DNA from 3 places in the Enterobacter nematophilus genome. Region 1 is predicted to be linked to each of the others. Evidence: predicted binding sites of a transcription regulator. Region 1 holds the regulator's gene; each other region holds the start of a gene.
The links. Region 1 encodes CRP, which controls carbon source genes, mostly activating them, when cyclic AMP is high. Its sites were predicted from a motif close to ATGTGANNNNNNTCACAT; they were not measured.
Positions count from the first base shown of each region.

Region 1 (4,174 bases):
AAGCCTGCGCCAGCTGAAAAAGGTGCGCCGCATCCGCGAGTTTGACGATCTGATCACCGCCAAAATTCACGGCTTCGCCGATGCTATCGACTATTACCGACAGTGCAGCGCTATGCCGCTGCTCAGCAAAATCACGCAGCCGACGCTGATTATTCACGCTAAAGATGACCCGTTCATGGATCATCATTCTATTCCCGCACAGGAATTCCTGCCTGACAACGTTCACTACCAGCTGACCGAACATGGCGGCCACGTGGGTTTCATCGGCGGCACGCTGCGCAGGCCGAAAATGTGGCTGGAAGCGCGAATTCCTGACTGGCTTACTCCTTATCTGGACGGTGCAAAATGATCATTCCCTGGCAGGATCTGGCTCCCGAAACGCTCGATAATCTGATTGAAAGCTTTGTATTACGCGAAGGCACCGATTATGGTGAACATGAGCGTTCGCTTGAGCAAAAGGTCAACGATGTAAAACGCCAGCTGAAAAGCGGCGACGTGGTGCTGGTGTGGTCAGAACTGCATGAGACGGTCAATATCATGCCCCGCAACGCGTTTCACGGCTGATCTTCCAACCTTTTCAGTCAGGGAGTTGCTATGTCTGCCAGACATCCCATTATTGCCGTTACGGGCTCGAGTGGTGCGGGAACCACCACCACCAGCCTCGCTTTTCGCAAGATTTTCGCCCAGCTGAATCTCCGTTCGGCGGAGGTCGAAGGCGACAGCTTTCACCGCTATACGCGGCCTGAGATGGACATGGCGATCCGCAAGGCGCGCGATCTGGGTAAACACATCAGCTACTTCGGCCCGGAAGCCAATGATTTCGGCCTTCTGGAGCAAACCTTCCGCGAATACGGGCAGAGCGGTACCGGGCAGTCCCGCAAATATCTGCACACCTACGATGAAGCCGTACCGTGGAACCAGGTGCCGGGCACCTTTACCCCCTGGCAACCGCTGCCGGAACCCACCGACGTGCTGTTTTATGAAGGACTGCACGGCGGCGTGGTCACGCCTCAGCACGACGTGGCGCGCCATGTGGATCTGCTGGTCGGTGTGGTGCCGATCGTTAACCTGGAGTGGATCCAGAAGCTGACGCGTGACATGAGCGAGCGCGGCCATTCGCGCGAGGCGGTGATGGACTCGGTAGTGCGCTCCATGGAAGACTACATCAATTACCTCACGCCGCAGTTCTCCCGAACCCACATTAACTTCCAGCGCGTGCCGACGGTGGACACCTCCAATCCGTTCGCGGCGAAAAGCATCCCGTCGCTGGATGAGAGCTTTGTGGTGATCCACTTCCGCAATCTTGACGGCATTGATTACCCCTGGCTGCTGGCGATGCTGCAGGGCTCATTTATTTCGCACATGAATACGTTAGTGGTGCCGGGCGGAAAAATGGGGCTGGCGATGGAGCTCATCATGACGCCGCTGGTTCAGCGACTGATGGAAGGGAAGCAGATTCCGTAAACATGTTCCCTCTCCCCGTGGGAGAGGGTTAGGATGAGGGCATCAACACGCACGATGCCCCATGAATCACGCCTCGATCACTTCATACGAATGGGTGATTTTTACCGCTTTCTCCAGCATTAACGCCACAGAGCAGTATTTCTCGGCAGAGAGATCCACCGCGCGTGAAACCGCCGCGTCTTTCAGCGCTTTCCCGGTAACAACAAAGTGCAGATTAATGTGGGTGAACAGGCGCGGCGCCTCTTCGCGACGTTCTGAGGTGAGTTTAACCTCGCAATCCGTCACGTCATGACGACCTTTTTGCAGAATCGACACCACGTCGATCGCGCTGCATCCACCTGCCGCCATCAGCACCATTTCCATTGGGCTCGGCGCTTTATCGCCGGAGTTACCATCCATCAAAATCTGGTGTCCTGACGCGGACTCGCCCAGGAACGTTAAACCTTCAACCCACTTCACGCGCGCTTGCATATTCATTAACTCCAACGTTGCATTTTTGGTGACAGATTACGCGTGCGTTACATTTCTCGCAATGGAAGGCGACCTGCATCATGCTGAAGCGAGACACCAGGAGACACGCGGCGAAAGCTATGCTAAAACACTCAGGATGCTACAGTAATACATTGACGTTACACATGTATGCAGAGGACATCAAACTTTACTGGCTGCGAAACGTTACGACAGCCGACTTCCCAGGGTATGGGTAAGAATTCGATTGCAACCCCAGAGTCCGGATGCATCTGATGACTCTGGTGACAGCTTATAACAGAGGATAACAGCGCATGGTGCTTGGCAAACCGCAAACAGACCCGACTCTCGAATGGTTCTTGTCTCATTGCCACATTCATAAGTACCCATCGAAGAGCACGCTGATTCACCAGGGTGAAAAAGCGGAAACGTTGTATTACATCGTCAAAGGCTCGGTGGCAGTGCTGATCAAAGATGAGGAAGGCAAAGAGATGATCCTTTCTTATCTGAACCAGGGCGATTTTATCGGTGAACTGGGCCTGTTTGAAGAAGGCCAGGAACGTAGCGCCTGGGTTCGTGCAAAGACAGCATGTGAAGTGGCTGAAATTTCTTATAAGAAATTCCGTCAACTGATTCAGGTAAACCCTGACATCCTGATGCGTCTTTCTTCCCAGATGGCGCGCCGTCTGCAGGTGACGTCAGAGAAAGTGGGTAACCTCGCCTTCCTGGACGTGACCGGCCGCATCGCGCAGACCCTGCTGAACCTGGCGAAACAGCCAGACGCGATGACCCACCCGGACGGCATGCAAATTAAAATTACCCGTCAGGAAATTGGTCAGATCGTCGGTTGCTCCCGCGAAACCGTGGGCCGTATCCTGAAAATGCTGGAAGATCAAAACCTGATCTCCGCCCACGGTAAAACCATCGTGGTTTACGGAACCCGTTAATCCTGCTCAAACGGCGTGCCATCGCGAGGTGTCACGCCGTTTTTGTCTCTTTTCCCCATGTGGCGCAGGCTGATATATCACCCGGAAGTTAACTACGCACTGCGACAAACGCTGGTGTTGTGTCTTCCCGTGGCCGTGGGCCTGATCCTGGGACATCTTCAGCAGGGCTTGCTGTTTTCCCTCGTGCCCGCCTGCTGCAACATTGCCGGTCTGGATACGCCCCATAAACGCTTTTTCAAACGCCTGATAATTGGCGGTTCGCTGTTTGCAGGCTGTAGCCTCGCGGTGCAGCTTCTGCTGGCTCGCGATATTCCCCTGCCGCTGATCCTGACCGTGCTGGCGATGACCCTCGGCGTCACCGCCGAAATCAGTTCGCTCCATGCCCGTCTGCTTCCCGCGTCACTCATTGCGGCCATCTTCACCCTGAGCCTCGCCGGGAATATGCCCGTGTGGGAGCCGCTGCTGATCTACGCCCTCGGCACGCTGTGGTACGGGCTGTTTAACTGGTTCTGGTTCTGGCTGTGGCGGGAGCAGCCGCTGCGCGAATCGCTGAGCCTGCTCTACGTGCAGCTTGCGGATTACTGCGAAGCCAAATACACCCTGCTCACCCAGCATACCGATCCGGAAAAATCCTTACCGCCGCTGCTGACGCGCCAGCAAAAGGTGGTGGATCTGATAAGCCAGTGCTATCAGCAGCTGCATATGCTCGCCGCCAACAAGAACCACGAATATAAACGGCTGCTGCGCACCTTCCAGGTGGGGCTGGACCTTCAGGAGCATATCTCCGTTAGCCTTCACCACCCGCAGGAGGTGCAAAAGCTGGTTGAGCGCAGCCATGCCGAAGCGGTGATCCGCTGGAACGCGCAGACCGTCTCCGCGCGCCTGCGGGTGCTGGCCGATGATATTCTCTACCACCGTTACCCCACGCGCTTTAACATGGACAAACAGCTCGGCGCGCTGGAGAAAATTGCCCGCCAGCACCCGGATAACCCGGTCGGCCAGTTCGCTGCCTGGCACTTCAGCCGCATCGCCCGCGTGCTGCGCACCCAGCGACCGCTTTATCCCCGTGACCTGATGGCGGATAAACAAAAACGTCTGCCGCTGCTGCCGGCGCTGAGAAGCTACCTGTCTCTGAAATCTTCCGCCCTGCGCAACGCCGCAAGAATTAGCGTCATGCTCAGTATCGCCAGCCTGATGGGCATAGCGCTCCACCTGCCGAAACCGTACTGGATCTTAATGACCGTGCTGTTTGTTACCCAGAACGGCTATGGCGCCACGCGAGTGCGCATTCTGCA
Region 1 covers NZ_JAPKNE010000008.1:21,078-25,251, forward strand. The annotation lists gene OSH03_RS17975 (hydrolase) at 1-349, shown strand, start outside; gene OSH03_RS17980 (YheU family protein) at 346-564, shown strand; gene OSH03_RS17985 (phosphoribulokinase) at 595-1,464, shown strand; gene OSH03_RS17990 (OsmC family protein) at 1,531-1,935, opposite strand; gene crp (cAMP-activated global transcriptional regulator CRP) at 2,247-2,879, shown strand; gene OSH03_RS18000 (YccS/YhfK family putative transporter) at 2,937-4,174, shown strand, end outside.

Region 2 (4,174 bases), on a different contig from region 1:
GCTGTAGCCGCAAATCGGGCAGGCGAAGTTGGCTGAGAAGAGCAGCTCTTCCGCTTTCGGGTCGTCCATGTCGGAGACCACGGCCGTGCCGCCGGAGAGTTCCAGCGCCGTCTCAAAGGATTCCGCCAGACGCGTGGCGAGATCGTCACGTACCTTAAAACGGTCAATTACCACTTCAATGGTGTGCTTCTTCTGCAGCTCCAGCTTTGGCGGATCCGACAGGTCACACACTTCACCGTCGATACGGGCGCGGATATAGCCCTGGCTTGCCAGGTTCTCCAGCGTTTTGGTGTGTTCGCCTTTACGCTCTTTGATGATCGGCGCCAGCAGCATCAGGCGTTTGCCTTCCGGCTGCGATAGCACGTTATCCACCATCTGGCTCACGGTCTGCGCCGCCAGGGGGACGTCATGGTCCGGGCAGCGCGGCTCACCCACGCGCGCATACAGCAGGCGCAGGTAGTCGTGAATTTCAGTAATGGTACCGACCGTTGAACGCGGGTTATGCGAGGTCGACTTCTGCTCAATAGAGATAGCAGGCGATAACCCTTCAATATGATCGACATCCGGTTTTTCCATCAGCGACAGGAACTGACGCGCGTACGCAGAGAGTGATTCGACGTAACGACGCTGTCCTTCGGCATACAAAGTGTCGAAGGCCAGTGAGGATTTGCCAGACCCCGAAAGCCCGGTCACGACGATGAGTTTGTCGCGAGGGATTATGAGGTTGATATTCTTGAGATTGTGGGTGCGGGCGCCCCGAACTTCGATCTTATCCATTCACCTTTCCCGGTTGGAACACGGATTGCCTGGTTTGTTTGAAGGACAAACGGCTGTCAGAAACGGCTAATTATGACACAATTTAACCTGTTTGAATATACAGTATTGGAATGCATTTTCTGATTCGCTGTGTAACAATGTCGAGTTCGCGAGAGATTTCTGAACCGACTACGCAACTATGCAAATTGCCGCGTGGAAATGGTACACTCGCGCGTTTACACTATTAAGAAACGTATTCAGGAGACACGAACATGGCCAGCAGAGGCGTAAACAAGGTGATTCTCGTCGGTAATCTGGGCCAGGACCCGGAAGTACGCTACATGCCGAGTGGTGGCGCAGTTGCCAACATTACGCTGGCTACTTCCGAATCCTGGCGTGATAAAGCGACCGGTGAAATGAAAGAGCAGACCGAATGGCACCGCGTTGTGCTGTTTGGCAAACTGGCGGAAGTGGCCGGTGAGTATCTGCGTAAAGGTTCTCAGGTCTATATCGAAGGCCAGCTGCGCACCCGCAAATGGACCGATCAGTCCGGCGCTGAGAAGTACACTACGGAAGTGGTGGTGAACGTGGGCGGCACCATGCAGATGCTGGGTGGCCGTCAGGGCGGTGGCGCACCGGCAGGTGGCGGTCAGAACCAGCAGCAGGGTGGTTGGGGTCAGCCTCAGCAGCCTCAGGGCGGCAACCAGTTCAGCGGCGGCGCGCAGTCTCGTCCGCAGCAGCAGTCTGCTCCTGCCCCGTCTAACGAACCGCCAATGGACTTCGACGACGATATCCCGTTCTGATCAACGGATGCTAAAACAAAAAACCCAGACATCGTCTGGGTTTTTTTATTGCTGAAGGGATCAGGTAATCACCATCGGCCAGTCTGGTGGCGTGTGGCTCATCGCCTCAACCATCACCACTTTTATATTTTCCCAGACCGCTGCCATATCCAGCAGGGTGATGCCCAGCAGGCCCGTTGCGAACCAGCAGGCCGCGCCAAGCCCTAACAGGGTACTGATGACGGCAAGACCCGCGTAGTCGGATTTACGAAACTGAATGTTCAGCGTGCTGGCTAAAAACATCAAAACCGCGCTCAACAAGGGCCAGCGCAGGAGAACCATGCTGGTAGTAATGGTTGCCATAAAACCCATCCTCTACAAAACAGACGAACTGAATGAAACAGTGTTTCTCGTTACACAATATGTGTGAACTATATCACATTTGTTGATTTATTCGCCAGTGTCTGCGTAGCCAAAAAAGGGGATTTTATTACCCGTAAAAAAGAGGGTGCGGTACGGGACTGCTTTCACACAGGGGGATGCGGGTCCAAAACGTGCCGGGATAATGCTCGCCGGGCAAGCGGTGAAGAGTATCCGCGAGAAAGAGACGGCCAGCCGTGCCGTTTTTAGGGGACGCATTATTTTCTGATAATATTGTGGTGATGTCTGATTATTTATAAAACAACGAACAAAATATACCCGCAGAAATAGGATAAAACGTCACGTTGATGTTGTACTTTTTTCATGCCGCCAGAAGTTTTGCTTAATCAGCGATCCTCTGTTGTGTTCTCTTCAAACCTCCCGTGCGCGATGGATAATTATTTTCCTTAATTGAAACGGAACGAATACTTACAGTTTAGCTTACGGGAAAATATTATCGTCATAACGAAATTTAAGATTTTTAATACTAAAAGTCAGTTGCTAACTTCGCATGATTCATGCAACGTAATCACCTGTTTAACAAAGCATCCGGCCTTCATTACTACAGGCGTACAACATGCAGGGATATAGGGCGGGAAATGAATCGTAGCGCGCGGCGCAAAATGCTCAGGGTGGTAGGGATCATCATGGTAGTTATGCTGCCGGTGATGCTTGCTCTATGGTTTGCCCAGCTACGAGCCGAGTCGGAAACGAGCGCTCAACTACGTACATTTGCTGAACTGGCTTTAGACAAAACAGAACTGGTAATTCAACAGGTTGAACTGGCCAGGGGCGAGGCAGAAAAATATCAGGGTGAACGTTGTACGCCGGAACATCGTCAATATATGTTGAACGTTGTTCGTGGCCGCCTGTTTGTTGCCGATTTAATTTATGCTGAAGGTCAGAATTTTCATTGTTCGACCATTTTTACACCGGATCAACCCTACGTCATTCCGGTCGCTAATTACACGCGTAAACCTGACGTTGCTATCTATTATTTTCGCGATACGCCATTTTATACTGGCTATAAAATGACGTATATGCAGCGCGGAAATTATGTCGTGGTGGTCAATCCGCTTTCTTACAGTGAAGTAATGTCTACCGATCATTCCCTCGCATGGGGGGTATACGACACGGTAACTAATGCCTTCTTTTCCGTCAGCCAGAACGCCAATGCGACTTTATTAAATTCGATGATTCGGGATAAGGAATCGGTATTTCAAAAAGATAACCGTTTCTATACCGTTGTAAAATCGCCAAAACGGCCTATTGCCGCTATCGTGTCGACGTCAGATAAACGTTTTTATGAAACGCTCTATCACCAGGCGACGTTGACGCTACCGCTGGGAATGATCTGCAGCATTATTATTTTGCTGGTGTGGTCCCGCACCCATCGTGAGCTTAATTCGCCGGGGCGCTTACTGCACCGGGCGCTGAACAAACGTCAGCTTTGCCTGCACTATCAGCCGATTATCGATATCAAGAATAACCAGTGCGTGGGGGCAGAGGCGCTGTTGCGCTGGCCTGGTTTCAACGGGCAGGTAATGAGCCCGGCTGAGTTTATTCCGCTGGCGGAAAAAGAGGGAATGAGCGAGCGGATCACGGATTATGTCGTTGAGGAGGTGTTCAGCGATCTGGGCCATTTCCTGGCGGCGCATCCGCATCTTTATATTTCGATTAACCTGTCGGCCACGGACTTCCACTCCTCGCGGCTGATCGCCATGATTTCTGACAAGGCCCGGCACTACGCCGTACGCGCCCAGCAAATTAAAATTGAAGTGACGGAACGCGGCTTTATCGATGTGCCAAAAACCACGCCGGTGATTCAGGCCTTCCGTCAGGCGGGCTATGAAGTGGCGATCGATGATTTCGGGACCGGTTACTCCAACCTGCACAACCTCTACTCGCTGAACGTGGATATTCTGAAAATCGATAAATCGTTTATCGACACCTTAACCACCAACAGTACCAGCCACCTGATCGCCGAGCATATTATCGAGATGGCGCAAAGCCTGCGGCTTAAAACCATTGCGGAAGGGGTGGAAACGGCTGAGCAGGTGAGCTGGCTGTTGAAGCGCGGCGTGCAGTTCTGTCAGGGATGGCACTTCGCGAAAGCGATGCCGCCCCAGGAATTTATGACCTGGCAGCAGCAACCTTTGCACTGATACGCATTAATTCAACTGGTGGCGGTAATCGCTTGGCGTACGGTCAAACTC
Region 2 covers NZ_JAPKNE010000010.1:47,313-51,486, reverse strand. The annotation lists gene uvrA (excinuclease ABC subunit UvrA) at 1-777, opposite strand, end outside; gene ssb1 (single-stranded DNA-binding protein SSB1) at 1,029-1,559, shown strand; gene OSH03_RS19590 (YjcB family protein) at 1,620-1,901, opposite strand; gene OSH03_RS19585 (EAL domain-containing protein) at 2,558-4,123, shown strand; gene soxS (superoxide response transcriptional regulator SoxS) at 4,130-4,174, opposite strand, start outside.
Region 2: the regulator CRP is predicted to act here: its motif matches at 1,963-1,980, upstream of OSH03_RS19590 (YjcB family protein).

Region 3 (4,174 bases), on a different contig from region 1:
GTTTCATTGCCTGATCCTTGATGCCGGGAAAAAGTCAGTATGGATCAAGCGATGAAAAAAGGGCAGATATGCGTGTCGCATTCCTGCCCCGGAAGGATTAGTGATCGAGATAGAGGTAGTGCATCCAGCTGGTCATACGCAGCAGCACTTTACGCATCACCGAGACGTGGGCGAAATGATCCGAATAGACCGCCACCTGGGCATAAATACCGTCCGGCAAAGCATCGACGTCGGCGTTAGGCTCCAGCTCAATCAGCGCCTGTACGCCATCCGTACCCGGCGCAACGGTCAGCGCCTGCAATGCGCCCTGCGCCTGATACGACCCGCCCGGCACCACCGGCAGAACGCTGGTGAGCTTACCGGTGAACACCTGGCCCGGCAGCGCGTTAAACACCACTTCCGCTTCATCGCCCGGCTTCAGACGCAGCAGCGAGTTCTGACGGAACTGGGCCACAATCTGACGCTTCTGTTCAGGAATGAAAACCATCACCGGGCGCAGCGGCAGCGCGGCGGCATAGGTTCCCGGACGGATCAGCACCTGGGTGATATAACCGTTGCTCGGCGCACGCACCACGGTCTGATCGAGATTGTATTTCGCTTCAGCAAGCTGGGCGCGTAACGAGGCAATTTGCGACTGCTCGCCGTTTACCATGCTGTCCAGCTGGCTTTGAATCTGCTTCTGTTCAGCAACGGAGCCTTTCACCATGGCATCCTGCGCCAGATAGTTCTGCCGCGCGTTATCTATATCGCTTTCAGAGAACGGATTCACCTTCGCCTGGCTGCCCTTCAGGTAGCGCTGATAATCTTTATACAGGCGATCGCGTTCAGCGGAGACGCGTGTCGTATTGGCAACCGCTTCCGAAAGCTGCGCTTTCAGATTGTCGATATTGTGCGTCGCGGTCACCAGGTCTGCCTTCAGTCTGTCGACGCGCGCCTGATAGCGGCCCGGATCCAGCTTAAATAACACTTCGCCTTTTTTAATGAGCTGGTTATTTTTATCGGTCACTTCCGTAACCACCCCCGTGACCTGCGGCGTAATCGGAATGGAAATTACCGCTTTTTGCGCCGTAAAGGTATACGGATGGTTATAGTTCATTAGCAGAATGAGTCCGGCAACAATAAACACCCCGCCTAACGTCGCGGTAGCAAGCGTCCACTGGTTTACCGGAATACGGAATATTTTAAAGATTGCCCAGGCAAATGCCACATAGGTCAGAATAATCAACAGATCCATGATTAGCGCTCCAGCGTGTTTTTATCATCAGAGGGCTGAACCGCTGCCAGCTTGTGTTCTAACTCGGCCACGCGTTTGGCCAGCGCATCCATGCCCGGAACCTCATCAGACTTAGTGATGTGGTTCTGCATTCCCCAGCCGCGATCTTCCCGGTACAGCGTGGCCCAAATCCACAGGAACGGCCAGATGGCATGGAGCGTAAACAGGCTGATCCAGCCTGCCGTATGAATAGCATCGGCATGGGGATGATTGCGCTTTTTGGCCATATTATAGGGGATGTCATGGATGGCGATGATTCCGTAAAAAAGAACCAGAAATACAAAAATCAACACGCCCAGCGCGAAATAGTTGAGAAACATATTCTCCTCACTTAAACAACGTCAACTCATTACATTAATAAAACAGCACGCAGCCTAATTAATTTATTTTTAAATTTAAAAGGCACACTGATTATTTCAGAGCCGGGGAGTATCGGTTTTTATAATATCTCCATGCAAGTTTATAAGCGTGTCAAAATATATCCTGAATAATAATATACTCAACCTTACATTATGAGCGTAATTCAGGTTTTAACTTTTCGCCATACAACATATGAAGAGTATTTTTTTAGCTTTACGTGTCACTCCAGGCCATCCTGACGCCGATCGCAGTCGGAGAAATCTGCATAAAAATATTTTGTGAAACCAGTCACAATCCAGAAACAAACTCGCAAATACAAAATGTGACATCAATCACATAAAGAGGTGGTTTTTGCTCTATTTCTCGCCATCGTATTTTTTTCACCCACCAATTTTGTGATTCAGATCACCTCATTCAGCGCCACACCCCCTACATTTACGTGACATACATCACACAAAATTCCACTGTCTGGACAGTTGAACGATTCAGTGCCAGATTTCACAGCATCAGAACAGGGTCCGGCTACCTCTGCCGCCGCACATTAACGATAAACCTCGGGCCGCAAGCCTAAGCGTAAACATAAGAAGGGGTGTTTTATGTCATCCGATTTCAAGATCAAAGTTCAAAGCTTTGGTCGTTTCCTCAGCAACATGGTGATGCCAAATATCGGCGCGTTTATCGCGTGGGGTATTATCACCGCATTGTTCATTCCGACAGGGTGGTTGCCTAACGAAACGCTGGCGAAACTTGTTGGCCCAATGATTACCTATCTCCTGCCGCTGCTCATCGGTTATACCGGTGGTCGTCTGGTGGGCGGTGACCGTGGTGGCGTCGTGGGTGCCATCACAACCATGGGTGTTATCGTTGGTGCGGATATGCCGATGTTCCTCGGTGCGATGATTGCCGGTCCTCTGGGCGGCTGGGCGATTAAGAAATTCGACGTCTGGGTTGATGGTAAGATCAAATCCGGCTTCGAAATGCTGGTGAACAACTTCTCTGCGGGCATCATCGGGATGATCCTCGCGATTCTGGCGTTCCTCGGCATTGGTCCGGCTGTTGAAGTGCTCTCCAAACTGCTGGCGGCGGGCGTTAACTTCATGGTGGCGCACGACATGCTGCCGCTGGCGTCTATCTTCGTTGAACCGGCGAAAATCCTGTTCCTGAACAACGCCATTAACCACGGTATCTTCTCGCCGCTGGGTATTCAGCAGTCTCACGATCTCGGCAAGTCCATCTTCTTCCTGATTGAAGCGAACCCGGGTCCGGGTATGGGCGTTCTGCTGGCGTACATGTTCTTTGGCCGCGGCAGCGCGAAGCAGTCTGCTGGCGGCGCGGCTATCATCCACTTCCTGGGCGGTATCCACGAAATTTACTTCCCGTACGTGCTGATGAACCCACGTCTGATCCTGGCCGTTATCCTCGGCGGTATGACCGGCGTGTTCACCCTGAGCGTGCTGGGCGGCGGTCTGGTCTCCCCTGCTTCTCCGGGCTCTATCCTGGCGGTGCTGGCGATGACGCCGAAAGGCGCGTACTTCGCGAATATCGCGGCGATCTGTGCGGCGATGGCGGTCTCCTTCGTGGTCTCTTCTATCCTGCTGAAAACCAGCAAGGTGAAAGAAGACGACGATATCGAAGCGGCAACCCGTCGTATGCACGACATGAAAGCCGAATCCAAAGGCGCGACCCCGCTGGCGGCTGGCGATGTCTCTAACGACCTGAGCCACGTGCGTAAAATCATCGTTGCCTGCGACGCCGGTATGGGCTCCAGCGCAATGGGTGCAGGCGTGCTGCGTAAGAAAGTGCAGGATGCGGGTCTGACTAATATCTCCGTGACAAACAGCGCGATTAATAATCTGCCACCGGACGTTGACCTGGTGATCACGCACCGCGATCTGACCGAGCGCGCTATGCGTCAGGTACCGCAGGCACAGCACATCTCGCTGACCAACTTCCTGGACAGCGGCCTGTACACCAGCCTGACCGAACGTCTGGTTGCCGCGCAGCGTCACGAAGACAACGAAGTGAAAGTGCGTACCAGCCTGCAGGACAGCTTTGACGAGAGCAATGCTCACCTGTTTAAGCTGGGCGCGGAGAACATCTTCCTCGGCCGTACCGCGAGCACCAAAGAAGAGGCGATTCGCTTCGCGGGTGAGCAGCTGGTGAAAGGCGGCTACGTTCAGCCAGAATACGTTGACGCGATGCTGGAACGTGAAAAACTGACGCCAACCTACCTGGGCGAATCCATCGCGGTTCCGCACGGTACGGTTGAAGCGAAAGACCGCGTGCTGAAAACCGGCGTGGTGTTCTGTCAGTATCCTGATGGCGTGCGCTTCGGTGAAGAAGAGGACGACATCGCCCGTCTGGTGATTGGTATCGCCGCTCGCAATAACGAGCACATTCAGGTGATTACCAGCCTGACCAACGCGCTGGACGACGAGTCCGTCATCGAGCGCCTGGCCAACACCACCAGCGTGGAAGAAGTTCTGGCCCTGTTCAACAAATAGCAGCGCCTCTTCCCTCTCCCCTTTGGGGAGAGGGCTA
Region 3 covers NZ_JAPKNE010000005.1:221,946-226,119, reverse strand. The annotation lists gene OSH03_RS15435 (glutathione S-transferase) at 1-7, opposite strand, end outside; gene OSH03_RS15430 (HlyD family secretion protein) at 98-1,234, opposite strand; gene OSH03_RS15425 (DUF3302 domain-containing protein) at 1,237-1,593, opposite strand; gene OSH03_RS15420 (PTS mannitol transporter subunit IICBA) at 2,230-4,137, shown strand.
Region 3: the regulator CRP is predicted to act here: its motif matches at 1,954-1,971, upstream of OSH03_RS15420 (PTS mannitol transporter subunit IICBA).